Regions from separate parts of the Robertmurraya sp. genome, predicted to be linked through region 3. Evidence: riboswitches for the same ligand, from Rfam matches in the RefSeq annotation. Region 3 holds a riboswitch; each other region holds the start of a gene.
The links. Region 3 has a riboswitch for thiamine pyrophosphate ahead of ACGLXV_RS09135 (ABC transporter substrate-binding protein). Riboswitches for the same ligand answer to the same signal wherever they lie in the genome.
Positions count from the first base shown of each region.

Region 1: linked by a shared signal. The riboswitch ahead of thiT (energy-coupled thiamine transporter ThiT) and the one ahead of ACGLXV_RS09135 (ABC transporter substrate-binding protein) in region 3 are both predicted to bind thiamine pyrophosphate.
Region 2: linked by a shared signal. The riboswitch ahead of ACGLXV_RS23745 (thiazole synthase) and the one ahead of ACGLXV_RS09135 (ABC transporter substrate-binding protein) in region 3 are both predicted to bind thiamine pyrophosphate.

Region 1 covers NZ_JAKFCQ010000055.1:24,328-34,282, reverse strand. The annotation lists gene ACGLXV_RS06735 (alanine/glycine:cation symporter family protein) at 1-229, shown strand, start outside; gene ACGLXV_RS06730 (VanW family protein) at 325-1,215, shown strand; gene ACGLXV_RS06725 (divergent polysaccharide deacetylase family protein) at 1,269-2,045, opposite strand; gene thiT (energy-coupled thiamine transporter ThiT) at 2,142-2,738, opposite strand; TPP riboswitch at 2,800-2,898, opposite strand; gene ACGLXV_RS06715 (methyl-accepting chemotaxis protein) at 2,988-4,679, opposite strand; gene ACGLXV_RS06710 (nitric oxide synthase oxygenase) at 4,780-5,868, opposite strand; gene ACGLXV_RS06705 (alanyl-tRNA editing protein) at 5,940-7,121, opposite strand; gene ACGLXV_RS06700 (ABC transporter permease subunit) at 7,221-8,168, opposite strand; gene ACGLXV_RS06695 (ABC transporter ATP-binding protein) at 8,165-9,103, opposite strand; gene ACGLXV_RS06690 (TrkH family potassium uptake protein) at 9,338-9,955, shown strand, end outside.
Region 2 covers NZ_JAKFCQ010000189.1:49,860-59,814, forward strand. The annotation lists gene ACGLXV_RS23710 (SDR family oxidoreductase) at 1-719, opposite strand, end outside; gene ACGLXV_RS23715 (ABC transporter substrate-binding protein) at 731-1,732, opposite strand; gene ACGLXV_RS23720 (ABC transporter permease) at 1,729-2,496, opposite strand; gene ACGLXV_RS23725 (ABC transporter ATP-binding protein) at 2,493-3,245, opposite strand; gene ACGLXV_RS23730 (acyl-CoA reductase) at 3,259-4,692, opposite strand; gene ACGLXV_RS23735 (LuxE/PaaK family acyltransferase) at 4,683-5,750, opposite strand; gene thiH (2-iminoacetate synthase ThiH) at 5,764-6,879, opposite strand; gene ACGLXV_RS23745 (thiazole synthase) at 6,889-7,659, opposite strand; TPP riboswitch at 7,761-7,857, opposite strand; gene thiD (bifunctional hydroxymethylpyrimidine kinase/phosphomethylpyrimidine kinase) at 7,863-8,678, opposite strand; gene thiE (thiamine phosphate synthase) at 8,699-9,334, opposite strand; gene thiM (hydroxyethylthiazole kinase) at 9,348-9,955, opposite strand, start outside.
Region 3 covers NZ_JAKFCQ010000069.1:18,071-28,025, reverse strand. The annotation lists gene ACGLXV_RS09150 (efflux RND transporter permease subunit) at 1-590, opposite strand, end outside; gene ACGLXV_RS09145 (EAL domain-containing protein) at 752-1,735, opposite strand; gene ACGLXV_RS09140 (peptide chain release factor 3) at 1,835-3,415, opposite strand; TPP riboswitch at 3,606-3,716, shown strand; gene ACGLXV_RS09135 (ABC transporter substrate-binding protein) at 3,819-4,814, shown strand; gene ACGLXV_RS09130 (thiamine-binding protein) at 4,826-5,119, shown strand; gene ACGLXV_RS09125 (ABC transporter permease) at 5,116-5,889, shown strand; gene ACGLXV_RS09120 (ABC transporter ATP-binding protein) at 5,876-6,622, shown strand; gene ACGLXV_RS09115 (TatD family hydrolase) at 6,619-7,389, shown strand; gene ACGLXV_RS09110 (YjcZ family sporulation protein) at 7,429-7,566, opposite strand; gene ACGLXV_RS09105 (YjcZ family sporulation protein) at 7,601-7,708, opposite strand; gene ACGLXV_RS09100 (hypothetical protein) at 7,970-8,380, opposite strand; gene ACGLXV_RS09095 (hypothetical protein) at 8,669-8,974, shown strand; gene ytvI (sporulation integral membrane protein YtvI) at 9,008-9,955, opposite strand, start outside.

The DNA of each region.
Region 1 (9,955 bases), on a different contig from region 3:
AAGCTTACAAATTGTTTGGGATTTGGCCGACTTAGCAATGGCGATTATGTCCTTTACAAACCTTATTGCCATTGGTTTACTTGGTAATATTGCTTTTAAAGCACTTGATAATTACCTTGAACAACGTAAGCAAGGTCTTGACCCTGTGTTTTTTGAAGATAGTATCCCTGGATTAAAAGGGGTAGAGAGCTGGCCTAAGCAAAAGCAAGAAACAACTGAAAAAGCTTAATCGAAAGACTGGGAATTCCCAGTCTTTTTCATTTCTTACTCTCGCATAAGGAAATCGTGAACTTGGAATAATACTCATGGTACCTAAGTGGAAGGATGATACGATTGAAATTTACAGGACTTTTATCTATTCTCATGCTTATTCAACAACCAGCCAATCACGATGTACTTACATTGATTGATAATGATCAACCCATTATGACTGTAGATCGCGAAGAACTAGTTTTTCCTCTTCCCAATACTCCTCTTATGGACTTGCATCATCTTGACATCTTAACTGCTGAACTTTCCCAACAAGTATACATAGAGCCGAAAAATGCTATTCTTGATGAACATGGAAATTTACAGCCAGAGCAGCTGGGATATCAACTTGATAAGAGAGCATTTCATACCCTATATCACTCCTATTTTTATAGTAAAGGGGCTAAAACGCTTAAAGTACCTAAAAAACCGATTTACCCAGAGGTCGATAGTGAGTTATTGTCAAGAATTCGACAACAAGCGATCGGATATTATGTCACTTATTTCAATAGCTACAATACCTCAAGAACAAACAATATACGAAAATCATCTGAGGCGATAAATAACTACGTCCTATTTCCAGGTCAGACCTTTTCGTTCAATGAGGTGGTTGGTCAACGGACAAAAGAACGCGGCTATATGCCAGCTCCCATTATTGTTCGAGGTGAGCTTTCTGAGGGGGTCGGCGGAGGCATTTGCCAAGTGTCTTCTACACTCTTTAATGCAGTGGATCGAGCAGGGTTAAAAATCGTGAAACGATATTCCCACTCTAAACGAGTCCCTTATGTTCCTCCAGGTCGGGACGCAACAGTCAGCTGGTATGGGCCCGACTTTGTGTTTATGAACAACTATAAGCATCCTATCTTAATACGTTCAAAAGTGAGAGGGGGTTCCGTATCCATTCTTTTGTATACTTCAGACGATGTGAATGTTGAACATAATCAAGTACCAAGCATGTATCAATAAAAAAACAGGGCTGTCCGATGAATGGGAGGATCCCACCCACTGGACAGCCACTTTTAATATAGATGAAAATACTTTGATCGAATGGAATCAGATAACAGTTCGGATACCGGGACGACCTTTATATGCTTCTGCTTAAATTCAGGCATTGACTCAGTAACACCTAACGAGCATACCTTCCCTGATGTACCAACATGTCCAATGGCAACAGCGGTTCCCCTGCTCTCCGCAATCCTTGCAAGAATAAGCATTTGTTTTTTGACTTGATTTACAGAACAGATATCATCTAGAAACACGTCTCGCTTAATAAAAGGTACATTTAATTCTTCAGTGATTTCCTCGAATTTGGATTTTGGACTTGTTGCACTATCTACAATATATAGCTGCTTTTCCTTTGCCACTTCGACAATAACTCTGACAATCTCCTCATTTTCAACGACAAGCGAGCCCATATGATTATTTAATCCCATAGCATGAGGAACACTATCGATAGCATCAATGACTCTCTTTCTTACTTCTTCCTTTGATAAGTCATTCGTTATTGGCTTCGGTCCTAACCAAGAGGCCTTTCCCTTTTTTGGCTGCATAGGCAAATGTACCATAATCTCTAAGCCATTTTCATATGCCCATTCTGCATGCTTTTTAGAAAGTTCATTAAAAGGCATAATAGCCGCCGTTATTCTCACATCACCTTCTAGAAAATCCTTTACACCTCCCACACCACCGCCAAAATCGTCAATAATAATAGCTGCCTTTTTCATTTCCTGGCCATGCCCATGATGAGGGAATAGTGTAAAAATGGCCAAAAAAATGATAAATGAAGTTTTTTTCATAAAATCCTCCATTTGAATGTTAGTTATTGGGATAGTTTCTCTCATTGAGGAAAAACCATACAAAAAACTCGCCCAAAACAATGGACGAGTGTTGGATTACGATATTTTTTTCACGGTCTCTGAAGTGGAAACCCTTTTGTGGAGAAGAAATCTTGGTGAGCTAGACACTAATAAGAATAAAATAACGGAACAATAGATGGCTGCCCCAATCATTGTACCACCGTTCACGCCTAGTGAAAATAAGAATGGAGACATCCCATCCGGTGCATATTCTCCCCAGAATAAAAATCCTGCGATAAAATGCCAAAAATAACGAGCCGCACTTCCGACAAATGTGGCAACTATGATCCATTGAAGGGCTTTCTTCTTATTTTCTTTAAGTGCTATCTGAATTTTTTTCATAAAGAAACCTGCAAATCCAATAAACGCAAAGGCCAGAAAATACTCAATGAAGCCCTGTAACGGAGTTAGTATGTAAGCATCACCCATAGCAATTTGTAATAGTCCCCATAAAAAGCCAGAAGCGGTTGCAGCAACGAATCCCCATCTAAAAGCAATAATTAAGATTGGTAGCATCGCAAATGAAATGGAAATATTAGGCGATAGTTTGATTGATGGAAGAAGGTCTAGAATTAATGCAAAGGCTGCAAAAAAAGATGCTTCAATCATCATGATTAATCGTTTGTTTCCCATAAAAAAATCTCCCCTTTTTGGAAACCTCAAGGAGAGCGTAGATAGACATGATTGCACAAAAAATTCAGTCAGTCCACATCCCTGCGCTAGAATTATCTAACAGGTTCGAAGGGTCAGAACAAACGTTCACTCTCAGCATAACGCTCCCCTTGTGGTTTCTTCTTATGTAGTTTGTTTATAATTTCGTTTTCATTATATCATATAAAATTAAATAGAAAAGCATCTAGATGGAACTAGATGCTTTTATGTTTATATTTTAAATCGACGAACTAGCTTCTGTAAGGTTTCGGCCATACCTGATAGGTCTTGAGCACTTGCGGTTACTTCTTGGAGGGTAGCAACGTTTTCTTCTGTTCCAGCTGCTACTTCTCTAGTGGTTGCAACGCTTTCTTCTGCGATTCCTTTTACCTCGTCAATTGCTTGTACGACATTTGTACTATGCATGCTTAGTAGCTCAATGGCACATGAAACGTCTGATACCTTTTCAATTACGTCTCCCATTGACTCTCCAATAAGAGCAAACGCTTTCTTTGCATCCTGACCATATTCGAATCCTTCAGATACTTTGTGAGACTGTTCTTCCATTGCAGAAACGGCTAGTTCCGTCTCAGATTGGATATAAGTAATCATTTTTGTAATTTGATCAGCTGATTTTTTTGATTCCTCCGCGAGCTTTCTTACTTCGTCAGCAACTACAGCAAATCCTTTGCCATGTTCACCTGCTCTTGCAGCTTCGATTGCGGCATTTAAGGCTAGCAAATTCGTCTGATCTGCAACCGTGGTAATCATATTTAGGATAGAAGTAATTTCATTCGAGCGTCTTCCTAACTGACGAATGATTTCTGAAGCATTCATCACTCCATCATTGATAAGATTCATTTGGTTAACAACTTTTTCGATAGATAAAGCTCCTTGATCTGTAACTTGAAACGTATTATCAGCTGTGACGAGCATTTTTTCACTACTTTTTGTAATCAAATTTATATTGCTAGACATCTCTTCAATTAATGCGTGAATTTTGGTTAAATGTTGCAGTTGCAGATCCATACCCTCAGAGTTTTGTTCAACAATATGAGATATTTGTTCACTTGCTTGAGTACTGTCCTGCGCACTTGTACTTAGTTGTTCACTACTAGCTGCAACTTGAGCTGATGAATCTCTAACTTGAACAACTACTTCTCTTAATCCAGAAACCATTAAGTTGACAGACTGTATCATTGCCCCTATTTCATCTTTATTCTTCACTTTTATCTCATCAATAGAAAGGTCTCCGCTTGCAACCTTCTCAATAGCCTTAGATGCATGAACAATTGGTTTTGCAATCTGTAGACTTATAATTGTCGCTAGTGCTAATGCAACAAGAATCGCAGATACACTTATAACAATCATGATTGTGACAATTCCATCTATTTTTTTGGTGGTCAAGCTACTCGCATGGTCTAAATGTTTTTCCTGAATAGATAGAAGTTCATTTACTTTTGCATTAAACTGCATACCTAACGTTTGTGCAGTTGATTTTGCTAGAATTAAATAACCTAATTCATCATTGTCTTTTTTCATTTGTATTTGGTCTTGAGCAAACTTCGAATCATTTTTTGACATTTCCTCAAGAGCAGTTAACGTATTTAATAACTCCTTATCAGTGATTGTTGTTTTTAATTTCTTCATAGAGTTATCAAAGCTCTTTACTGCCTCATCGTATTCTGTAAGATAATCAGCTTCTCCAGTAAGTAGGAAGCTACGAACGGCTGCTGATTTTCTAATCATTTGCTCTTGGAGATTTTTCACTTCTAGCTTTTGACCTACTTCTTCTTTTAAGAATGATTGATACGTATTGTTTACTGAATAAAGTTGAAAAATCCCAGCACTTGCTACAACTACTAACATAAATAAAACAATAACAAAACTACCTATAATTTTTTTTCGAACAGTGATATTCATGATTGCTCCCCCATATATAGGTTGTACTTTATACCTATATTAACAATAGTTCTTTTGATATGGAAGCGTTTTATTTCAAATGAAAAGAAATAGACAAAATCTATTTCTTCTCGTAAGGTGCCACTTGATAAAAATAATTTGGCAATTGAGTGCTATTGTCATATTGCTGGTGAAAGATATGGGTTAACGCGGGAGAAACAGGGGGTATTAACCAAGTCCAATTGCCTGTTAATTTCCGTCTTTTTTCTTTCTCTCTTTCTTCAAACAACTTAAACTGAGCTGCTGCGGTGTGATGGTCAACAATACTTACTCCAGCCTTTTTATAGGAATATAGAACCGCTCGATTCACTTCAAGTAGCGCTCGATCCTTCCAAAGACTACTATTTCTAGACATATCTAATTTCATGTGGTCAGCAACTAAAGGCAACAGATTATATCGGTCTTCATCCGCTAAATTTCTAGCCCCTATTTCTGTTCCCATATACCAGCCATTAAAAGGGGCAGCCGTGTAATGAATACCACCAATTTCAAGACGCATATCAGCGATCATCGGTACACCATACCACTTTAATTCTAGTTCTTCAAACCACTCATATTCCGGATGTGAAAGATTGACCTCAAGAACTAGATTCGGATGGATAGTTCTCCAATTTGGTTTTTCATGATTTATTTGAACCACTAGAGGTAAAAGGTCAAAATTTGTATGGTTCCCCTCCCACCCTAGCTCTTCACACACCTTTGTAAATGGAACAGAGTGAGGGTCTCCAATCAATCCGTGTGGTGTATCATATCCAGCATATCGAACAAGCTGGTGGTTCCAAATCCGTATGGAATATTCCTTTGTTTCTTGTTTAAAAATAGATATGGTCGGTCTAATATGACCATTGTTTGTCGCAAACTTGATATGTTCGAAAAGAGCATGGATGATCTCATCGGAGTGATGTAAATGACGACAATCTTTAACAATCAAAGACTCCCAAAACAATCGTCCAATACATTTATTACTATTTCTCCATGCCATCTTTGCCCCATGGGAAAGTTCTTCATATGTATGTTCATATGTTCCCGTCTTAAGAATCGAACTTTTAACTTCTTCTACTCTTGCTAACAAGGTAACAGAATCTTTTTCTAGTTCTAAATAGCAAAGATTGATAAACTCTTCTGCTTTTTGGAGTAAATCTTCATTCAAGGCTAATCCCTCACGTTTATTAGTTTACATAATACTTTTATCGTAACCTTTAGACTTTACTGGAATAGCATTCACTTCAATTGATGTAAAAGCATTGTAAGGAGTGCATCAGAAGTTATCGTTTTAGCCTCTCCACCTCCTTGTGCCTGTTTTTCATTTCCTCCTCCCCTTCCATTGATCACTGGCAATATCGATTGAGCTAGATTCTTCATATTGATAGCCGACTCTTCTCTTTGACACACAAATTGAAGTTTCCCATTTATCTCTGAAACGAAAAGGACATTGACTTCAGGGTCAATAGCCAACACATATCGAGCAATGGTTTGTATCTCTTGGAGGCCCTTATCTGCAAAAGTAGCTTGTACGACTCTGTGGTGAGCAACTTTTGTTGTTTCTTTTAATAAGTCTTGCGCTTCAAACTGTAAAATGGTTTCTTGTAAAACCTTTATTTCTTTTTCAAGTGTTTTATTTCTATCAATGAGTCGGAGGGCAGCAGTCTCTAGTTCATCTTGAGGTGCATGTAAGAGACTTGTTAACTTTGATACAACAGCTGTCTTATCATGAATCTGCTTTCGAACACGGTGACCACATACAAACTCGACCCTTGTCTTTTTCTTTTGTCGTTCAGTACCCAAGATAGTAATGGTTTGAACTTCACCAGTATTTTGTGGATGAGTACCTCCACAACCGTTATAATCAAATTCTGGAATGATTACTAAGCGGATATTTTCTTCAACTGAAAGGGTTTTCCGTAATGGATATTGGCTTACTTCCTCTTTTGAAACCCATTTAGTTTCTATTTCTCTTTGTTCTAGAATGATCTGGTTTGCTAATTGCTCGACTTTTTCCAACTCAGTAGAAGAGATACTCTCTACATTGAGATCGATTGTTACTTTTTCTGAACCAAGATGAAAACTGATGGTTTCATAACCGTATAATTCTACAAATGCGGCAGTGAGGATATGCTGTCCTGCATGCTGCTGCATATGATCAAATCTTCTTTCCCAATCTATATTTCCCTCAACTTTAAAACCAACAGGAATGGAGTCATTTATATAATGACGAATTTCTCCATTTACTTCTTCCACATTCGAAACTATTATTCCATTAATCGTTCCCGTATCACATGGTTGCCCTCCACCAGTAGGATAAAAGGCGGTCTCACTTAGAACAATATAATCTTCTTCACTTTTCGTAACAGTTGCTACAAAAGTGGATTGATACACATTTTCATAATATAGTTTGTTTGTCATTTTTCTATAACACTCTCTTTCGTTAAGAAATGCTATACCTACTTTATCACAAAAAGAAAAGAGGTAGCTATTTCTACCTCTCTCCTTGTTTTGTAGGATTTAAATACTCACATCACGTTTTTGAAAATAAACAAACGTCGCGATCATAAACACAATATAATATACTGAAAGAATGATTAGGGACCCAGCTAAGGTAATATTTTGCAAAATATTATCTTGGAAGGCAAAAACGGTTAAGTCTAGATGAGGAAAAATAAGAAACTTTGCCCAAGTATACTCTTCAGCGAGCATGATAATAAGTCCACCTAATGTAGTTGAAACAAATAAAACAAAAATTCCTATCCCTACTGCTACAGCCTGACTTTTAAAGAGGGTGGACAGCATAAAGGAAATCGTAGTAATCATTAACAAGCTAGGAAGAAAATAGACTGTTTTTAAAAGAAACTGTGGACCAAGTACGGCCTCTTTTTGCCCATCTAGCGTATATTCGAAAAATGGTGTCTGAAAGTCTCCTAGACCAAAAAATAAAATCCCTACAATGAATCCTGAGACAAATAATGTGGCCATTAAAATGACTGCGTATATTAAAACCGCAACATATTTTGACAATAAGATTTTCCATCTTTTATGCGGTCTTATAAGCAGCTGTTTAATTGTGCCATCTGAAAACTCAGCAGCGACGACCGCACTTGCTACAATAACAGAAAACAAGGTGACAAGTGTTGTTACGCCTATAACAACATCGTTCATAAAATGCCAATTGGTTTTTGCCGTTGGATTGATATTTTTCTCAAGAAATCTTTCATTTTGTTTGATTTGATCTTCTAGCCATGTAGGATCTTGATCGGCGGGGGTTTGCTCTATTTCTTGTTTATACTGAGCATTCTGTGCTTCTAAGTTTTCACGCCAATTATCATCGGCTTCTCCATTTATTCTTTGATAAATAAATCCACCAATCACCATTGCAACAATTAATACAGCAATATAAATCCAACTTGCCCGTTTCTCGAAGATTTTTATCATTTCATTTTGAATAAGCCCGATCATATCGATTGCTCCTTCTTTTCTTTATTTGTAATCTCAAGGAAGCGATCTTCTAGCGATGCTTTTAAATAAGAAATTTCATACACTTGTAATCCGTTCGAGACAAATAGCTGATTCGCCTTTGCAACTGTCACCCGATCCATTGATGCATATATAAAACCCGCCTCTACCTTCCTTTCTTCACCCAAATTTTGATTTACTAGTAGATTAAATGCCTGCTCAGTGTTATCAACCTCAAACATTACATGTTGTTTTGTTTGACTGCCTACATCAACTGTTTCTTTCATTTGGGAGATATGAGTAAGCTTGCCTTTTTCTATTATGGCAAAGCGATCACACATCAGTTCCATTTCTGAGAGCAAATGGGAGGAGACCAATACAGAAATACCTTGATTCACTAATAATCTTAAATAATCACGAAATTCTCTTATTCCTTGTGGGTCAAGTCCATTAGTCGGTTCATCAAGAATGAGAATACTTGGACTATGTAATAAAGCCTGAGCTACTCCGAGTCTTTGTCTCATTCCTAGAGAATATGTTCTTACTTTCTGATGGATTGTTTGTTCCAGACCGACCAAACGTATGACCTCATCAAGCCTTGCAGCTGAAACATCTTTTGTCGCCATTCTCATATAATGCTTTAGGTTTTTCATACCACTCATATATTTATAGAATTCAGGATTTTCCACTATTGCCCCTATTTCTCCCATTGCTTCTTTGAAGGATTCATCTAGATCATGTCCATTTATGACGACTTTTCCTTCTGTACGATTAATTAAGTGGACGATCATTCGAATGATCGTTGTTTTCCCCGCTCCGTTTGGACCAAGTAAACCAAAGATTTCTCCTTTTTCAATTTGAAAAGTTACGTTTTCAACAATCAATTTTTTCCCTATTTTCTTTGTAAGGTTGTGAACTTCTAGAGCATAATGAGTCATTTTCGCCCTTCTTTCTATCCTTATTTAGCACATGTAGTAATCTATACGATGGATATTGGATAAAGTTACAAATAATAATTTATTTTCCATTGTTTTTTCATACTCTCTGTTAGAATAATCATAAATTACTGTTTGAGCAATTGAACAAACTACTTCACGATTACCAATATCTTTTGTATAATTGGAACTTATGGGAACAACAATAAGTTTAGAATATTTATAAAGAGGTTTATCATGAAAATTAGTTCGAAAATCTTTATGGAAAAGCTAACATCCGTTCAAATCATTGTGTTATTTTACGTACTTGCGGTGGTTATATCAACTGTACTTTTAATGCTTCCAATTACTTTAAAACCTGGTGAGAACATTTCTTTTATTGATGCATTATTTACCTCTGCAAGTGCGGTAAGTGTCACAGGGCTTTCTACCATCTCTATCTCTGAAAAGCTAAGTGTGACAGGAACTTTCATTTTTGCTTTCATCCTTCAATTCGGTGGAATTGGGATTATGACTTTAGGCACATTTATTTGGCTCCTAATGGGCAAGAAAATTGGACTTCGTGAACGAAAGTTAATTATGACCGATCAAAATCAGTCTACTCTGTCAGGTCTGGTTCAGTTGATGAGACAAATTCTTTATCTTATCATCCTTATCGAAATAATTGGGAGTTTAGTACTCGGTATTTACTTGGTTAATTACTATCCCAATTGGCAGGAAGCCTTTTTACATGGCTTTTTCATGAGTGTTAGTGCGACCACGAACGCAGGATTTGATATTACCGGTCAGTCCCTGCTACCATATGCTAATGATTATTTTGTTCAACTCGTTAACATCATCCTTTTAATTCTTGGT
Region 2 (9,955 bases), on a different contig from region 3:
CAATTGCTAGCTAAATAAAGTGCCGTTCCAGTAATATCTTCAGGTCGGGCAATTCTCCCTAGGGGTGTCTCAGCAAGAATGACTGATTTCACTTCTTCCTTTGTTCGTTTACTTGCTTCTGTAGGGTATACTAGCCCTGGAGCAATACAATTAACGGTAATACCAAACCTTCCTATATCAGCTGCTAAGTTTTGCGAATAGGTCATGACTGCTCCCTTGGCTGTGTTATAGTCATGGTAAGGTACTATCGGGCGATACAATAAATTGGTTGTCATATTAATGATTCGACCGAAGTTCATATCTTTCATATGCGGTATCGCATATTTACTCAGGAGATAGGTCCCCTTTAAAGAACCATCGATTTGTTTTTGATAATCATCCCACTCTACTTCCCATGCCCATTTTCTCTCTGTAGGATCAAAGAGGTATCCATGGAGGGCATTATTAACTACAATGTCGATCCGATCAAACTCTTCAATTACCAAGCTAATCAATCTTTTTACATCGTTTTCATTCGTAACATCCGCTTGAATCGCTAGACAGTCCACTCCATATTCTTTTTGTAATTTTTCCGCAAGTATTTCTGCCTTTTCTGCATTTTTTAAATAATTGATAACTACATGACACCCTTCGGAGGCGAAGCTTTCAGCAAATGCAGCTCCAATGCCTCGGCTTGAGCCCGTGATAATACATACCCTTCCTGCTAATGAGAGATTCACATCAACACCCCTTACTTCAGCTGCTCAACAAGTTCATTCGTTGTAAGGTCTTCAATATGGACCGTTTTTTGTAATAATCCCATTTCTACGTAAGACGCTTCAACCTCTTTTAAAACAGTAAAGTCGAACATACCGAGACCTTTGTTGTTCTTACTTGTTTGGTTTCTAATCGCAATAATCTCTTTGTTTCGTGTGACATCGGTACCGTCCACTGCATGCTTCGTTGCAATATCAGCGGCCTCATCCGGGTTCTCCATCGTATACTCTATGCTATCTTTATAGACCTGAAGAAAGCGGATAAGCAGATCTTTCTTTTCGTTAAATACCTTTTCAGTAACAACAAACACATCAGAGGGAGTATTTAGGACATCCTTCACTTCAATGATATTAACCTCACCTAATCCCTTTTGCTTGGCGTCATACAAACCGGTATCTGTAGCAGCGGTAGCAGCCACTTGCCCTTCCATTAAAGGGGCGAAATTAAGAACACCGGTTGCCGTTACCGTAATTTCCTCTTCCTTCACCCCTGCGTCATGCAATAGCACTTGTAAATTTTGATACGTACCACTTGCTAGGCTATAAACACCGACGTTTTTTCCTTTTAAATCTTCTATCGATTGGATATTGCTTTCCTTTAAGGAAACCAAGTTAAATACGTTTTCAGGATAAATATTATAAATGATCTTCAATTTTTCACCTTTTTCGGCTGCTAACAGAACAGCTTCTAGGTTTGCGAAAGCAATATCAGCATTTCCAGCCAGGATATTCTTAACCGCATCTCCTCCACCAGCTCCCGGTATGTATTCAAATGTGAGATTTTCTTCTTCAAAAAACCCTTTTTCTTCAGCCACGTATAAGTTGCTTTGTTCGACAATTGGCTTGCTCCATGAGGCCATCCGAATCGTTTCCCTTTGTTTTTCTGTTTCCGTAGGTTGGCTACTTTCCTTTGAACAGCCTGCTACTATGACTGTTAAAACTAGTAAAATAGGTAGAAGTAATTTAGTGATTTTCACGAGATTTTCCTCCGATAAGTTGTATATTTTCTTAAAAATAGATGTTCGATCGTATATATCGAAGCGTACAAAAGAATCCCAATAGCAGTTAAAAGGATAAAGGCTGAAAATAATAATGGCGTATCCATCATTCCTTGTGCCACGATAATTAACGCTCCCAATCCCTTATTCGCACCGATAAACTCACTAACAACCGCTCCAACCACACTAAGGACAAGTGCCACCCTCATACCTGAAAGTAAGTAAGGAATGGCGGTCGGCAGCTGCAGTCTCCATAAGGTTTGCCATTTGCTAGCTTTAAATAGCTGAAAAAGGGCTAAACGGTCCTTGTCGACTACTAATAAACCCGTTATCGTACTCTCAAATAAAGGAAAGAAACTGATTAATGCCACAATCAAAATCTTTGGCGTATATCCGTACCCAAACCATAGAATGAGAAGTGGAGCTAGAGCGACCTTTGGCATCGCTTGTGTTGCAATAATATAAGGCTTCAGAATAAGTCGAAGGGTGTTCGACTGTGCAACCAAAAGGCCCAGTCCGATTCCAACAAGAGCACCCACAAAAAATCCACTAATAATTTCAACTAGGGTTGTGAAAATATGTGGCGTAAAATACCCACTCAGTAACAGGGTGAAAAGATTTTCTGCAATCGTTGTTGGTGTGGGTAAAATTAACGGTGATATTTTCTTTACTTTAACAATCATCTCCCACAAAATAAGCAGGGATATAAATAGTAGAGTCGAATATAGATAGATTTTCTTCATGATTGAAGCCTCTCATTCATATCTTGCTGAAAGTTGAAAAAAGACGGATCAAATAAAATAGACTTCTGTCGTGGTCGAGTAAACGGTACCTGGTACTCTTGAAGAATTCCTCCAGGTTCCCCACCTAAAAGAATGATTCGGTCAGATAGGAAAAATGCTTCCTGGAGATCATGAGTGACAAATAATACGGTTGGTTTGTACGTTTCGATTAATTCATTAAGTTGAACATGCAATTGATCTCTTGTAAAAGAATCTAGTGCAGAAAATGGTTCGTCCATCAAAAGAAATCGTGGCTTATCAAGTAAAGCACGTACGATTGCCACTCTTGACTGCATTCCTCCCGAGCACTCATATGGAAATTTATGAATCGCATCTGTAAGACCGACACGATCTAGCATTTCCTTTGCCTTATTCATATCCTTTTCTGTTAATTTTCTCTTTAACTGAAGTGGAAGTAAGACATTCTCCAAGATTGTCTTCCATTCTAGCAAAATGGGTTTTTGAAAAACGTATGAAAGCTCATCAACCGGTTCTTTCACCTCATGCCCACCTATAGTAATCATTCCAGTGGTAGGCTTTTGCATTCCTGCAATCATTTGGAGCAGACTCGTTTTTCCGCAGCCACTTTTTCCAACGATGCTGATAAATTCCCCTTCCTTAATATCAAGGGAAAATTGCCGGATGGTATCTCTTTGATCTTTGTCATAAGTAAGACCGATCTCTTTTAATTGTATATATGGTGCCTGCATTTCCCTTCTCTCCTTATATTCGGTTCGGATCATACGCATCCATTTCGATTTCTACGCTAGCCTCCACGTCGACCCAACGAACCAAATCGGCTAAATGAGGTCTGCCATCATGATGCCAACCAGGTTCTGGTTCTCCCATTTTGCCTAAAAAGGTAAGTCGATTGACTCCACATTGGCCGAGCACTTCTATGATGGAACGAAAGTTGTTTGGAGTGCAGGCGACCCCAACGGTCTGTAATAATCCTCGTACTTCATGTAGATAGGAAGGTACATCCTCAACGGACTGAACGGGAATCACATACACAAAGCGGTTTAGTGGCGATATCGGAAACGAAGTCGCTTTCTTATCGTAAACAACCGTCCAGGAAGTACTATTCTCGCTTTCGAAAAGGGCTATTTCTTTCGTTTGAAAAGCTTGAAATTGAAAGGTTGAGCGAGCCTGAATGATCGCTTGATTTTCCTGTTCGCTTAATCTAGCCCTTGGCATTTTCAGTTCATAATTATTCATTTCTTGCGCTAGCAAACTAGCAAATTCATGTACTGAAACATTCCCCTTTTCCTCGACAAAAAAGACATGAGGAGAAAGACAGGCTTGTTGATCAAATTGAGAAGCATCCTTCGCGGCCTTCCTAGCAGTTTCGTTTACGAGAACGCGCTGTAAGCCGTCTTTTGCAATAAAACCAGCACTCAATTTATGACCGTGTGCATGTAGGTTAACGTGAGGTGGAACTTTTTTCCTAATAGAATCAATGGACTTCTCGCTTCCGTATGCGATCACTGCTTCTGACGAAGAGAATGCTATACGCTCTAATTCTTCTTCTCCACCTTTCCACCAAATGATGCTGATGGATTCCGCCAAGTTTTTATCAATCTCTCTTAATGTTTCAACAAACAGTGAGGGAAACAAAGGCTCGGAGGAAGACAGCTTCCCAAGTGTACTAGACTTAACTAATAGACCACTCACTAAACTCCATAACGGCAAGGCAGGAACATTTCCGGAAAACACATGCGTAATGAGCTCGGGTCCATAGGCTCTTGTTAAGCCTCCTGATAACCGTGGACGAAAGTCGTCAAGGACAAGAGGATTGGGGAAATCCACCTCGACCATTCTTTGCAGTTTTTCTTTACGAAAGGATCGTAAATACGAATGTAAAAACACACGTATCATTTCCGAGTCATATCCCGTTACAATTGGAAGAAGCTCTTCCGCTAGTTTTCGATAGTGATAGTTCGGGTCAAGCCAGAGTTGAATGGCCTGATCAAGGATGTCAATAATGTCACTCGTTTTTCGAGCTTGTAGTTTTATTTGCTGCTGTCTTAGATGTAAAACGACTTGTTTTAGTTCCTCACTCGTAAGTTTTGGTACAAGAAGTGTTAGAGAATCAAACGTTCGTTCTTCATAAAATGGTGCGATTATGCTTGGGACAAAACCAATTTTTAGTTCCATTTGCTAACTCCGTTACGAAACTGCTCTACAGCGAGGGAACAGCCCTTTGCTTCTGCCCCCTCGCTTCTTCCTAACAAGTAAAATCCATCATTTTCTGTAATCCCCAAGTCCTCCGTCATAACCCCAAGGACCGAATGGAAGTTGGCTAGATCATAATGAACGAGAATTCCCCGCTCACCATCTTGTACACACAAACCATTTTCCGGATTGATGACAACTGTTCTTACCCAATGAGGGGCTTTTTGTCGACCAGATTCGTTTTGATCGTAAAACTGAGAGCTTAGCTCAGTCATTCCATACATGTTCACGCAATCCTCAACGGGTAAGTTAAACGCTTCTGCTACCATTTGTTTAAATTGATCTGAACTCATTTCGATGGATCGACCCTTAGAACCACCTGTATCCATTAAACGGCTCCCTTTTGGTAATTGAAATTGAAGGTTTTTGTCTTTCGTGTACTCAACAAAATGGATAAAGGAAAACGTAGCCCCCAACAAATATACAGGGGTGTTCGTGCGTTCAGATTCTTCAATGAACGAGACAAGCTTTTCGAAATCATACGTCCCATTGCTGGCGATATATACACTCTCCTCTGTTCCGTAGTCGCGAATGGCTGTATACAAATACTGTGCCAGAGAGGAATTGGGTATTTCCGTTGGATGAGGAAATAGTATAGCCATTTTCACACGGCAATTGTCTTTCATGATATTTTCTTCAAAATGAGTTTTCATCGAGGAAGTCCACACCTCTAAATCACGGTGGAAATTTCTCCCTTGCTTTCCACTTGTCGTTCCGCTTGTTTGAAAATACGTCTCCGCCTCTTCAATCGGTGTACAAGCAATGTCCGCCTCCTTAAAAGCACCTACTGGTACAGGAGGAATTTGCTGATACGATTCAACCATCGATGGGTGAACCTTTCTTGATCGACAAAATTTCCGGTAAATACGATTATTTTCGTACTGGTAGGCGAAGACCTGTAAAGCTAATGAATCAAATGAATCTTTTTCTTCATCTTCAATAAAAGTGAGAATTCTTTGCTTGATATCTTCATAGTGCATGATGTGGCTCTCCTTATGATGAATGTGTCAGTATTTCCCAATCTTTTACGACAGGTTGGTAGCCAAGTTCTCTTAGTGATTCCTTTACCTCAGCCACACTTCTTTTGTCCGATATTTCAAATTGACTATGTGTGTGTTCTTTATTAGCGTATCCCCCAACAACGGTTGATGAGGCAGCAGACATTTTAGTCACTCCCAATGGAAGTAAGTGACGTCTTAGTTCCGCACTTTCTCTCGTTGACAGAGTCATGCCTGCACGTGGTAAAAATAAACGGGACGCGAGCATTGCTTGAACCAAATTTTTATCTGTTACATCGACCTTTGGTTGAAAGCCACCAAGGTTTGGCCGAATTCGAGGAAATGATAGAGCAATATCCGTTTCAAGATAATTTTTTTGTAAGTACTGAGCATGAAGTCCAGTGAAAAAGACTTCCTTTCTCCACTCATCCATTCCTAGTAGTGCTCCTATATTGACGGATCTCATGCCAGCTTTGGCACCTCTTTCTGGTGCATCTAGTCGATAGCGATAATTGCGTTTCGGTCCCTTTAAGTGATGCTCTTTATAGATTTCTTCGTTGTACACCTCTTGATAAACGGTTAATCCATCAATGCCACGAGCAACTAGCGTTCGGTACTCTTCCGTGTCTAATGGCTGTATCTCAATGGATAAAGAAGAAAAATACTTTTTCATCACATCAATCGTTTCACACAAATAATCGACTGAGGAATGTAGGCGAGATTCTCCCGTTAGCAGGATAATATGGCGTAAGCCCATTTTGACAAGCGCCTTCGATTCTTCTTCAATTTCAGACAATGTCAGTTTTCTACGTGGAAAGTCGTTATCAATACTAAAGCTGCAGTACGTACATTTGTTCACACAATAATCGGTTAAATATAGTGGTGCGTATAATTGAATTGTACGGCCAAAATGCTGTACGGTACGGTTATGAGCGATTTGTGCCATTTCTTCTAAACAATGTTCAGCTGCTGGAGATAAAAGAATTAAGAAGTCTTCTGTATGAAGTCTCTCTTTTTGTAAAACCTTTTTTACGTCTTGAGTGGTGATGGTGGAAAAAAAGTGGTCAAATGGATAATTTTTCACTTTAACATATTCATCATAAAATGACATTTCACTCACCTACCCTAAAAATCCTGTTAATGGAGATGACGCTTGTGCTGTCGTTGTCGTCGGTCCTACTCCACTTAGGTAGGCTTTCCTTCCAGCCTTGACTGCTAGATCAAAGGCAATGGCCATTTCAATGGGATCCTTAGCTGTAGCAATGGCTGTATTTACCAGTACAGCGGCTGCCCCCATTTCCATCGCTTCGGCTGCTTCAGATGGCTTTCCGATTCCTGCATCAACAATGATTGGAAGCTCCATTTCTTCTATTAAAATTTGGATCAGTTCCTTCGTCCGAATTCCACGATTTGAACCGATCGGAGATCCAAGTGGCATGATGGCTGCTGCTCCAGCATTTTGCATCGCTTTTGCTGCCATTAAGTCAGGACTCATATAAGGTAGAACGACAAACCCTTCATTTGCTAGGATGTCAGTTGCCTTAGCCGTTTCGTAATTGTCAGGAAGCAAGTACTTTTGGTCGGAAATGACTTCGATTTTAATCCAATTGCCCATACCGGCTGCTCTTGCAAGTCGGGCAATTCGAACCGCTTCGTCTGCGGTTCTCGCTCCCGACGTATTCGGAAGCAAAATCATATTTTGCGGAATGTCTTCTAGAATGTTCTCTTCTCCAGTAGCATTCAGGTCGACTCTTCTTAAAGCGACAGTAACAACTTGTGAACCGGATTGGGTTAGTGCTTCTTTCATAAGTTTGTGATTATAAAATTTGCCTGTTCCTGTTAGTAGTCGGTTATGTAGCTGCGTGTTTCCAATCGTTAATAAGTCGGTCATTGTAGTTCCTCCTATTGGTTTGTTTTGGATAAATAAAAAAGACTTCCCAATCTTGGCAAGTCTTCACATTCTTACATAGAGCTTTTCCTCGTATTACAGCTCATGCAAAATGATTGCTTCCCTACGTTGGTTCTAACCAAATCAGGTTCAAGGGTTGGAAAGATTCCTCTCAGCCTTTAGGCACCCCTAGCTAATTTCATATTTTATTTCATTCCGATTTTTGCTTTGTTTCGTTTGTAAGCCCAATGATTGGTTGGACCGTGACCGGATCCAATGTGTAGATCCTCCTCGATGGCTGCCTGAATAAAGTCTTTTGCCACTTGTACCGCTTGAACAATCGATCTTCCTTTTGCAAGTTGTGCGGTTATCGCAGCGGAAAAGGTACAGCCTGTGCCATGAGTATTTTTTGTAGAAATCCGACTCGAAGTAAAGGTGTGAAATTGCTGTCCATCAAATAAAAGATCAATCATTTCTTCACTTCCTTGATCATGGCCGCCCTTAATCATGACTGATTCAGCACCCATGACATGAAGCAATTTTGCTGCTTGCTTTCGGTCATCCATCGTCTCAATTTTTATTCCTGTAAGCACCTCTGCTTCTGGAATATTTGGTGTAACGATAGTCGCGAGTGGCAGTAATTTTTCTTTTAATGCTTTTACTGCTTCGTTTTGTAAAAGTGAAGCTCCACCTTTTGCAATCATCACTGGATCTACGACGATGTGTTTCATCTCATAAAATTCTATAAATCTCGCAACCGCCTCAATGGTGTCACTGTTAAATAACATCCCGGTTTTGATCGCATCTGGACGCAAATCTTCAGCAATCGATTGGAGTTGTTCTTGAATTCCTTCCAAAGGAACTGAATAGACACCTTGTACCCCTGTTGTGTTTTGTGCGGTTACGGCTGTTATCACAGACATTCCGTACACATCTAATTCTTGAAATGTCTTCAGATCGGCCTGTATGCCAGCCCCTCCACCACTATCTGAACCTGCAATGGTTAATGCCTTATTTACCATAGTGAATGACCTCTCCTTGACTAAAATTCATCAACTAATCTACGTAAAAGCTTGGTATGCTCTGGGATATGACTGGCTCGACAAATATCGGAAATGATCGCTAGGCCATTTGCTCCTGCTTTCATAACGGTTTCTCCGTTGGTAGAATTAATTCCACCAATTGCAACTAGAGGCAGAGAGATTCCTGTGTTACAAAATTTAGTAAAAATATCCAAGTTTTGTTGCTTTTCGGTATCCTCTTTTGAAATCGTAGGATATATCGGTCCAATTCCTAAGTAATCAGCTCCGTCTCGAACAGCTTGAAGTCCCTCTTCAACCGTATGAGTGGATACACCAAGAATTTTGTTAGGACCGATTGTCTCCCTTATATATTTTGCATTTTCATCGTCCTGGCCAACATGAACTCCATCAGCATCAAGAGCAATAGCGAGTGGTAAATCATCATTGACGATAAATGGGATCCTATGTTTCCCACAGAGTTCTCGTAGTTTTTTTCCAAGCTCGTACTTTTCTATTTCTCCAAGAGACCTGGTCCCTTTTTCTCGATATTGAAAACACGTTATTCCACCTTCAATCGCTAAAGCTAACGTTTCTTCAGGTGTTCGATCCATGCAATCTTGACTGCCCATAATAAAGTACAGTTTTAGAAATTCCATTTCCCTATGCTCCTCATATGGTTGTGACTTTTGAATACACTTTTGCGAGGTCTACCACATCAGAGGATGAAGTGAGCATAAGTTGATTAAGAAATTCCATCTGGAAAGTGCCTACATGATGGTCTCCTGTCGCTAAAACTGCACGCTCAGCAACTGCTCCATAAAAGGCTGAGGCTCCTGCAGCCGCTAGTAAATGATTGCTTTCTACACTTACAAACGCTCCTACGACTGATGAAAATAAGCAACCAGTCCCAGTTACTTTTGTTAGAAGGGGATGCCCGTTTGAAATAATAATCGATTCTTCTCCATTAGAAACAACATCGTCTTTTCCGGTAACCACAACCGTCATATGTAATTTTTGAGCTGCAATACGAGCGAGATCTGCGATATTGCCTTCACCTGTGCCTGCATCAACTCCGCGTGTTTGCCATTCTTCTCCTATTACGTTGGCTACCTCGGCCGCATTTCCACGTAATATGCTAATGTTCACTTCAGATAGAAGTCTTTTAACGGTATTTGTGCGGTATGGTGTTGCACCAGCTCCAACAGGATCAAGCACGACCGGTACCCCTTTTTCATTAGCAGCTTTTCCGGCAATGATCATAGCTTCTACTTCAGGTT
Region 3 (9,955 bases):
CTTTGACTTAATGAGTACGCCTTTAATTTTTCCTGATCAAGTTCAACCTTTACTTCCTTTGCAGAGGTTCCAGATAAATTAACGCTCGCAACTCCATCCACTTTTGTTAACTCCAGTTCTAATTCCTGGGCTAACTGTCTCAACATCTCCTCATTCTCATCCGCACTTAACGATAGTTGAATTACAGGAAACTGAGAAGGGTCAAATTTTAAGAACCTAGGCTTTTCTGCATCGTCTGGGAGAGTTGTTAAATCAATGCGTTGAATTATTTCATCCTGTATTTCATCAATATGTGTCGTCCAAGAAAATTGAAGAAGGATAAAATTTGCGCCTTCCTGTGAGGTTGAGGTGAGAGTTTTTATACCAGGCAGAGTGGCTAAGTTACTCTCCAGTGGTTTTGTTATTTTTTCTACAATCTCCTCAGGACTTGCACCTGGATAATTCGTTACTACCACACCTACAGGAGGTTTTATCTCCGGTATTAGCTTTAATGGGATATTCACTAACGAAACGATTCCTAGAATCAGCACTAAGAACATCGTGACAATTGTAAAGACTGGTCTTTTTATAGCATATTCGCTAATCTTCATTCCATCGCTAACTCCTCTCAAACCCTACAGATTCAGCCGACTAAAGGCTTTTATGCCCATATTATAAAGAAGCAAAATATCGTATGCAAATAAGCGCTGGATTCAAACTCTCCTACAAAAAAGCTTCCCCATTATTGGAGAAGCTTGCATAAAAAGTATTCTTATAGTTGTAGATTTATATATTGATCCCCTGCTTTTGGTTTTCCAATAAAATACCCTTGAGCTAGATTCATCCCGAGGTCTCTACACAACTCTAGTTCTTCCATTCTTTCAATTCCTTCTGCCAGAACTTCAATATTTAGATCTTGTGCAACTTGTTGAACTTCCCTTAAAAACTTTTGTTTTTGCCTATCCTGATCGCAGTGGTCAATATAGCTTCGGTCAATTTTTACATAATCGGGATGTAGCAGTTCTAGCATGTCTATTGTAGAAAAGCCTGAGCCTACATCATCAAGGGCCACCTTCATCCCCTGTTTTTTGTAAGTGATAAACACCTTTTGCAAATGTTCAACATCTTCGATTTTCTCTGTCTCTACAACCTCAAACACTAAATCTGATGGATCAATTCCATATTTATTAACTAGATGAAAGGTATGTTGTAGACAAAATTCCGGATTATAAATGGTCGATGGTAAAAAATTAATAAAGCTTTTGATCCCTTTTTTTATATACTTTCTACGAGTCTGTATGGCCACCTCTCTTGCCCTTTGGTCGAGCATCGATAGTAGCCCTGTTTTTTCTGCCACCTGAAATAGCTGTCCTGGTGGCATTTGGTTCATGCCATTGGTACGTAAAAGAGATTCAAATGCAAATAATTGGTTGTTCTGTAAATCGATGATTGGTTGTATATGTCCAATTAACTCCCCAGTTTGAATTACTTGAACAATATCCCGATTTTTTACTCTCTCTAATAAAACAGGTAAAGACGTCAATAATATTGGTTTTACCCTTTCACTCGATAAAGCTGCTTTTACTTCCGGACGATTTTTCAGATCTATAGTCAGTGTTTTTAAATAGTCTTCTAATTCTTGAAACGAAGAGTATTCATACTCAGTAAAAGTACTCTCATTATTCATTCCCTCGATAAATAAGTACCCTGAGGTATCAATTTTGTAACTAACTCCGCATTCGGTACATTTTTTCATAGAAGCTCCTCCAGGTCTTAAGAATCAATACTATTATACCAAAAGTAGAGTTTTTTCCTATAAAAAAGAAGCCCTCAAAAGACGAGGACTTCTAGGTACTTATTGGTAATCATCCATAGGATTATAAAGTGTAATGTCTGGATTTTTTTCTTGGAACCAGCGAAGAGCAAAATCGTTTTCGAAAAGAAATACTTTCTTATCGTAGCGATCCTTTACTAATAGGCTTCGACTGCTAGAAAGATTTTCATTAATTTCTTCATTTTCAACCCAACGGACAATTTTTGAACCTAATCTTTCCATTAATACTTCTGCGTTGTACTCGTTTCTCATCCGATGCTCAAACACCTCAAATTGGAGTTGACCAACGGCCCCTAACAAATAATCATCTGTTCGAACCGTACGGAAGAGCTGAATGGCACCTTCCTGAACGAGTTGCTGAATTCCTTTATGAAAAGACTTCTGCTTCATTACGTTTTTAGCAGAAACCCGAACAAAGAGTTCAGGAGTAAATTGAGGAAGCTTTTCGTATTGAAAGTTGTTTTTTCCAACTGTCAATGTATCTCCAATTTGATACGTACCTGGATCGTACAAACCAATAATATCTCCACTAACCGCTTCATCAACCGTGTTTCTGTCATCAGCCATAAACTGTGTTGATTGAGAAAGCTTCATTGGCTTTCCTAAGCGTGGAATATTGACTGTCATCCCTCTTTCAAATTTCCCTGAACATACACGTAAAAAGGCAATTCTGTCCCTGTGAGCAGGATTCATATTTGCTTGAATCTTAAAAATAAAGCCTGAGAAATCCTCTGATAATGGATCAATTTTCCCTTCTGTAGATTCCCGAGCTTGAGGTGCAGGAGCAAATTGAAGATAGGTTTCTAGAAAAGTCTGAACACCAAAGTTCGCTAAGGCGCTACCAAAGAATACAGGTGTTAGTTCCCCATTTGCTATTCTTTCACGAGAAAATTCATTTCCCGCTTCATTTAATAGCATAATTTCCTCCAACGTTTGGTCATATAAGGAGTATTGCTTTAGTCTATGATCTCCTTCTATTTCTCCATCTTCATTTAATGTAATAAATCGTTCTTCCTCTTCCACACGGAATTGTTCAATTCGCTTGTAGAAACGGTCATATATACCGAGAAATTCTTTCCCCATTCCGATCGGCCAGTTCATCGGATATGATTCTATCCCCATAACCTCTTCTAGCTCAGCTAAAAGTTCTAATGGAGATTTCCCCTGACGATCAAGCTTATTGATAAAGGTAAAAATCGGAATACCTCTCATTCGACACACTTTAAATAACTTTAAGGTCTGCTCCTCAATCCCTTTTGCTGAATCGATAATCATGACCGCACTATCAACAGCTGTAAGAGTACGATACGTATCTTCACTGAAGTCTTGGTGACCTGGTGTATCAAGAATATTCACTCTACAGTCATTATAATCAAATTGCATTACACTCGACGTAACGGAAATACCACGTTGTTTTTCAATTTCCATCCAATCGCTCGTTGCAAACTTACCCGTTTTCTTTCCTTTTACAGTTCCCGCATCACGAATCGCTCCACCAAATAACAATAACTTTTCTGTTAATGTTGTTTTCCCAGCATCCGGGTGGGAAATGATCGCAAATGTGCGACGCGATTGTACATCATCTTTAAAATTTTTTGCCATTATGAAATTCCTTTCTTTCCTTACACAAATTCATCCATAACTTCAATCTTATCGTGACTGTATGAAGTTTGCAATGTGTTCTTTACAAAAGCAATAACAAACCTATCATTATGTTCATTTATTCAAGAAAGTTCTTCCTTTTCAAGAAAATAATTTCTGCTATAATGAGATAGAAATGAAACTAAATAGGTAAGAATTGTAGGGGGACCGGTGAAGACCGGTTGAGAGTGCATCCAATAGATGCTGACCCTTTGAACCTGATCTGGATGATACCAGCGTAGGGAACATATTCTTTAGACAATAAATTTGTTTAAACATATGCGCCCGGTTCAAAAACTGGGCGTTTTTTTGTCGTCTAGAGGTTCAGGTCATGTCCCTACTTTTACCATTGGAGGAGAAGGTAATGAAAAAGTGGATAGCTGCATTTGCAGCTTCTGTATTACTCGCAGGATGTTCAGGAACAAATGAACAACAAACAGAACAGGAGGAATCAAGCGCTGACTTAAAAAAAGTGACTGTCGTTCTTGATTGGACTCCAAATACAAATCACACAGGGCTATATGTTGCAAAAGAAAAAGGCTTTTTTGAAGAGGAAGGTCTTGATGTGACCATTCAGATGCCTGGAGAGGCTGGTGCTGACCAACTTGTTGCTTCTGAGAAAGCAGACTTTGGTGTAGGTTATCAAGAGGGCATTACACAGGCTAGAGTCCAAGGGGTACCGCTTGTTTCTATAGCTGCGGTCATTCAACACAACACATCTGGTTTCGCATCACCGGCATCTAAAAATATTCAATCTCCTAAGGATTTTGAAGGAAAAACATATGGTGGTTGGGGTTCACCTGTTGAAGAATCCGTCATCGACTCACTTATGAAGCAGGAACAAGCAGATGTAGAAAAGGTGAATATTGTAAACATAGGCGATGCGGACTTCTTTACCGCTGTTGAACGTGATATTGACTTTGCATGGATATACTACGGTTGGACAGGCGTGGAAGCGGAATTACGAGGAGAAGACATAAATATGGTCTATCTAACCGATTACTCCGAAAAGCTAGACTATTATACACCTGTGTTAACAACTAGTGAAAACATGATTAACAACGATCCAGAAACAGTAAAAGCTTTTGTTAAAGCGGCTTCAAAAGGCTATGAATTTGCTATCGACAATCCTTCCGATGCGGCGGACGTCCTAATCAAAGCTGCTCCTGAGCTTGACGCAGAGCTTGTTAAGAAAAGTCAGGAATGGCTTGCTACCAAATATCAAGACGATGCAGACCAATGGGGTGAGCAACGTTTAGAAGTATGGGAAAACTATGCTTCTTGGATGCTTGAAAATGGGTTGCTAGAATCAGAGTTAGATGCAGAAAAAGCCTTTACAAATGAATTTTTACCACAATAGGAGTTGGTCATATGGCAAACGCGCTTGTTAGTATACAAATTATCCCTAAGACAAAAAACGGTGAAAATGTGATTCCTTACGTAGATGAAGCAATAGCCATTATTGATGCGTCAGGAGTAAAGTATGAGGTTCATCCCTTGGAAACAACTATGGAGGGTGATCTTCAGGAACTTTTTGCAGTGATTTCGAAAATGAATGAAAAGATGATTGAAATGGGAAGCAGCAATGTTATTTCGCAGGTGAAGATTCTTTATCAACCATCTGGAATAAAAATGGATACACTTACGGAGAAATATCGTTCATGATAAAAAAACTACAAAAAGGGTGGAGACCAATTTTTGTTCTCCTCCTTTTATTCATTGGATGGGAATTCACCGCAAGAATGACTCAAGTTCCATCTTGGCTGCTCCCAACTCCATCACAAATTTTTAACGAACTCATAAATGGTTGGAGCAGTGTCTCTGTACATCTTATATCCACCATTCAGCTTATTTTACTAGGTTTTGTTTCTGGGGTTACCGTAGGTCTGTTAACTGCCTTTATTTTACATAATATCCCTTTTTTAAAAGAATCTTTATATCCGCTTCTCATTTTATCGCAAAATATACCCATTATCGTACTTGCTCCACTTCTTGTTATATGGTTCGGCTTCGGCCTATTACCAAAATTAATTGTAATCACTCTGGTTTGTTTCTTTCCAATAACGATTTCAGCCATGGATGGATTTCGCCAGGTTGCTCCAGAGCTCTTCCATTATATGCAAATGGCAGGAGCAACAAAACGACAGTTATTTTGGAAACTCGAGTTTCCGTTTGCCCTTCCCTCGATCTTTTCAGGGCTGAAAATTTCAGCGACATACAGTGTCATGGGAGCGGTTATATCTGAATGGTTAGGATCAGAAAATGGTATTGGAGTCTATATGACACTCTCTTCCTCATCGTTTCGAACAGATCGCGTGTTTGTTGCCATATTTCTCATTATGGCATTAAGTTTGTTATTTTTTATCATGATTAATTGGTTGGAGAGATTTATTATTCGTTGGAAAGCTGAGGGGAAAAATCGTGGAGCATCTTGAATTACAAAATGTATCTTTTTCTTATCGAGATAAACAAATTTTACATGATCTCAACCTCTTTATTAAGAACGGGGAGTTCGTAACGATTCTTGGTCCCTCCGGAAGTGGGAAAAGTACGATTTTCCAGTTAATCGGTGGCCTGGAGGCTCCACATGCAGGGTCCATTATACTCGAAGGAAATGACATTACAGGTAACAGAGGACATATTAGTTATATGCCCCAAACCCCTTCCTTACTACCTTGGAGAACAATCATTCAAAATGTCGTTCTTGGCCAAGAGCTGAAAGCTAAAAAGGATTACGAAACGGCTATGGAGATGCTGCGGAAAGCGGGGCTACTGGAGTATAGAAATGCTTTTCCTCACGAACTTTCAGGAGGTATGAAACAAAGGGTTGCATTTTTACGGGCACTGTTAAGTCCCCAGCCCATCATATGTTTAGATGAGCCATTTTCAGCTTTAGACGAGTTAACTCGTCAGGAAATGCAGTTATGGCTACTTTCGATTTGGGATCAGTATAAAAAAACAATTATTTTTGTTACCCATAATATAGAGGAGGCACTCTTTCTTTCCGACCGAATACTCGTATTATCCAATAAACCTGCAAGAATCAAACAAGAGGTTGTTGTTCCCTTCTCGCGACCAAGAAACGAGGAAATGATGTTCTCCGGAGAATTTCTTCGTTACAAAAAATTGATTCATGATTTTTTAAAAGAAAAGGTTGATCAAAAATGAGGAAAATAATAGACTGCCACTTACATCTAGATAAGTACCTAGATGAAGAGATTCATACGATGATGGAGACACTTGACGAAGTTGAAATGCTCATAAGCGTTTCCTATGACTTAGAATCCTGTAAAAGAAATGCTTATCTTTCAAGGATATACCCTCATGTCAAAACAGCGTTTGGATTTCACCCTGAGCAAGCAATAGGCTCAGACGAAGAAATGGCAGACCTTTTTCAATGGGTGTACACACATTTCGATGAGATGATAGCGGTTGGAGAGGTTGGCCTCCCCTTTTACTTACGCTCTTCCACTTCCTGGAACTTCTCTCTGGAACCATATCTAGAACTTCTTGAAGAGTGGGTAAAGATGGCTAGCAAGAAAAACTTGCCTATCTCGCTTCATGCAATTTATGATGACGTGCCAACCGTTTGCTCTCTGTTAGAAAGGCATAGTATTAAAAATGCTCATTTCCACTGGTTTAAAGGAGCAGACACAGATATGGATCGAATCATTCAAAACGGACACTTCATATCGCTTACTCCTGACCTTTTTTACGAAGAAGAAATTCAACATATCGCTAAGCGTTTTCCCCTTTCACAGATGATGGTGGAAACAGACGGTCCTTGGCCCTTTGAAGGACCGTTTAGCGAAAGAATGACACACCCCAACATGATTCATCAAACAATAAGACAACTTTCTGAATTGAAAGCTATCTCAGTAGAAAAGACATATGAAACACTGTATGTAAATACAAAACACTTCTTTCGTTTATAAAGGAATGAAGGTGAGAAACCCCACCTTCATTCTTTTTTATTACCACTTAAAGCAAGCAGCACCAACGATGATTAATAGGATGAAAAGTACAACGATTAGCGCGAAGCCACCACCGTACCCAACTCCGCCAACTGCTGGGTAACCACAACCGCTGTGAGGATATCCGTATCCGTACATTTAAATTCCTCCCTTTTAATGTTTTAGTTAATTATTAATAACCGAAACCATAGCCCCAAGAAGCACCAATGATAATTAAAAGGATAAATAAAACTACTAGCAGAGCGAAACCTCCGCCGTATCCACCAAATGTTTCTGACATTTAAATTACCTCCTTAGTTGTAAGTCAATATATCCTATGTAAGAAACCCAAAATGTGCGAATAGTCAAACGCCCTTTTTTAGGTAAAAAGCGGAGGCGGCTTGTACAGGGGCGACAGGCATAAGACGCACTCCGCAGGAAATCCTGATTTCTGGAGGAGGGCGGCTTATGACCCGAGCCCCTAGCCGCTGGAGCTGGATTTCAAACTAGGTCAAGCTTTAATCCAAAACAAGAGCCTCCCCAAATGGGGAGGCTCTTGTTTCTACATGATCGGTCTCATTTCATAATTATTAATAATAGATTCTTTCATTTCAGCAAAATTATATTCGTATTGAATCTGATTTGGCAAGGGAAGTTCAATCCAACGATACAGACCAAATTGAGTGATTTGTTCTTTGTAAATTGGTCGACAATTTTCTAATACACTTACATTAAAGGATTCAAAACCATCCAATTGAACTACTTCTTTAAGTAATTCCCTTTTGATTTCGAGACTTGTTACTTCTTTCTCCTTTTTAGAAGGAAGATGAATAACAATTTTTTCATCCTTTATTTGCTCCAAAATCATTAATTTTGATCTAGAAAGCTTCTTTAGCATTCTATTAATTTTCCAAAGAGAGACACCATCAATCGTTTTAAAAATTAATGCCATATTTTTTTTCATCTTTTCCATTTCCTTTATTTCCTCATTTTCGTATGTATGCATAACATATCACAATTTGTCGATTAAAAAAATTGGACAATTGACCTAGCGAGTACTTGTCCTTTTCTTTTTCTTATTCGAGATCAGGACGTTTGTTGTATGTTTCTATCATACATTACCAATATTGATGTAAATTTACCGTCTATTATAATAAAAAACCATTCTAAAGTAGTTTAATAGATTTTATGAAAAAAGGAAACTTCCATCTTATTCCTGCATAGATTTAAAGGTAGATTGAAGTAAAGGCGGAGAACAAGTGTGAGTCAATTGAAGCGATACATGACGTATAAACCTTGGGTAAGTTTGAAAATTGTTTTTTTACTAGTTTGTCTCATCGTACTTTTTCTTTTAGTAGCAAAGCTTTTCGTTAATAATACTAACATCACCGATCAACCTAAGGAGGACGAACCAGGGGAAAAGATCATCATCATCTTACCGAGTGGAAAAAAAGTTTATACGTACGAAAACTTGATTGTATCTGAAAATGGAAAACTGTACTACAAAGGAGATCGATCAGAGCTTGATTTAACAGGCGGAATTGTCAAATATGAAGATTGGGAATAAAAACGAAAGCCATCTATCGATGGCTTTTCATATTTATATTTTATAGTTTACTTTAATAACATTTGCCTTTTTTAATGTATCGTAAACAATAACGATAGCCGGGCCTAAAAATAATCCAAGAAAACCAATAAGCTTAAAGCCTATATACAGACTTACTAAAGATGCTAGTGGAGAAATCCCGAGACTGCTCGAATATACCTTCGGCTCAATGATCCTTCTAATTACTGTGATTAACCCGAACAAAATAATTAAGCCTACTCCTAGCAATTGATTTTCCTGTAAAATTGCCACAATTCCCCAAGGAACTAAAACAGAGCCTGTACCCAAAATAGGTAATATATCAACAATGACTATTAATAATGATAAAAGAGTTTTATTTGAAACCCCTAAAATCCATAATCCTGTGAATGCCATCACAAAGGTAATTACACTTAAAAATAGCTGAGCCTTTATAAACCCAACCCCCGCCCATGTAAGCTGGTTAATGACAAGGGATGCTTTCTTTAAACTTCCCTCCGTTAGATGTCTTTTTATATTTTCTTTTAATCTAGGTAGCTCTAAAGAAAACAGGAATAAAGCAACCAAGTATACTAAAAATTCAATTAAAAAACCAGGAATGGCTGTTAATAAAGATATGATGGTTTCAAACATAGTTTGTAAGAAGGCATCTAAGGAAGCGATACTTGACTCTATTGTGTTTTCCATCGATTTCAACACTTCTCCTGGAAGTGTTTGTAAATATCTTTCTAAGCTACCCATTATTGGTAAAAGTGTACTCCGATAAAAATCCTTTACAAAAGTCGGAGTGCTCTCTGACAAACGAAGAGTTTGTTGAATGATTAGAGTAAAAAAGTGATAGCCAATGATTACTAAACCTAATATGTACGTTAAGAATGATGCTAATACAGCATGCACTCGTGCAATCCTAAGTTTATTTTTATAAAACTCAACTAATCCTTCTAAAAATATAGCTGTAACTAA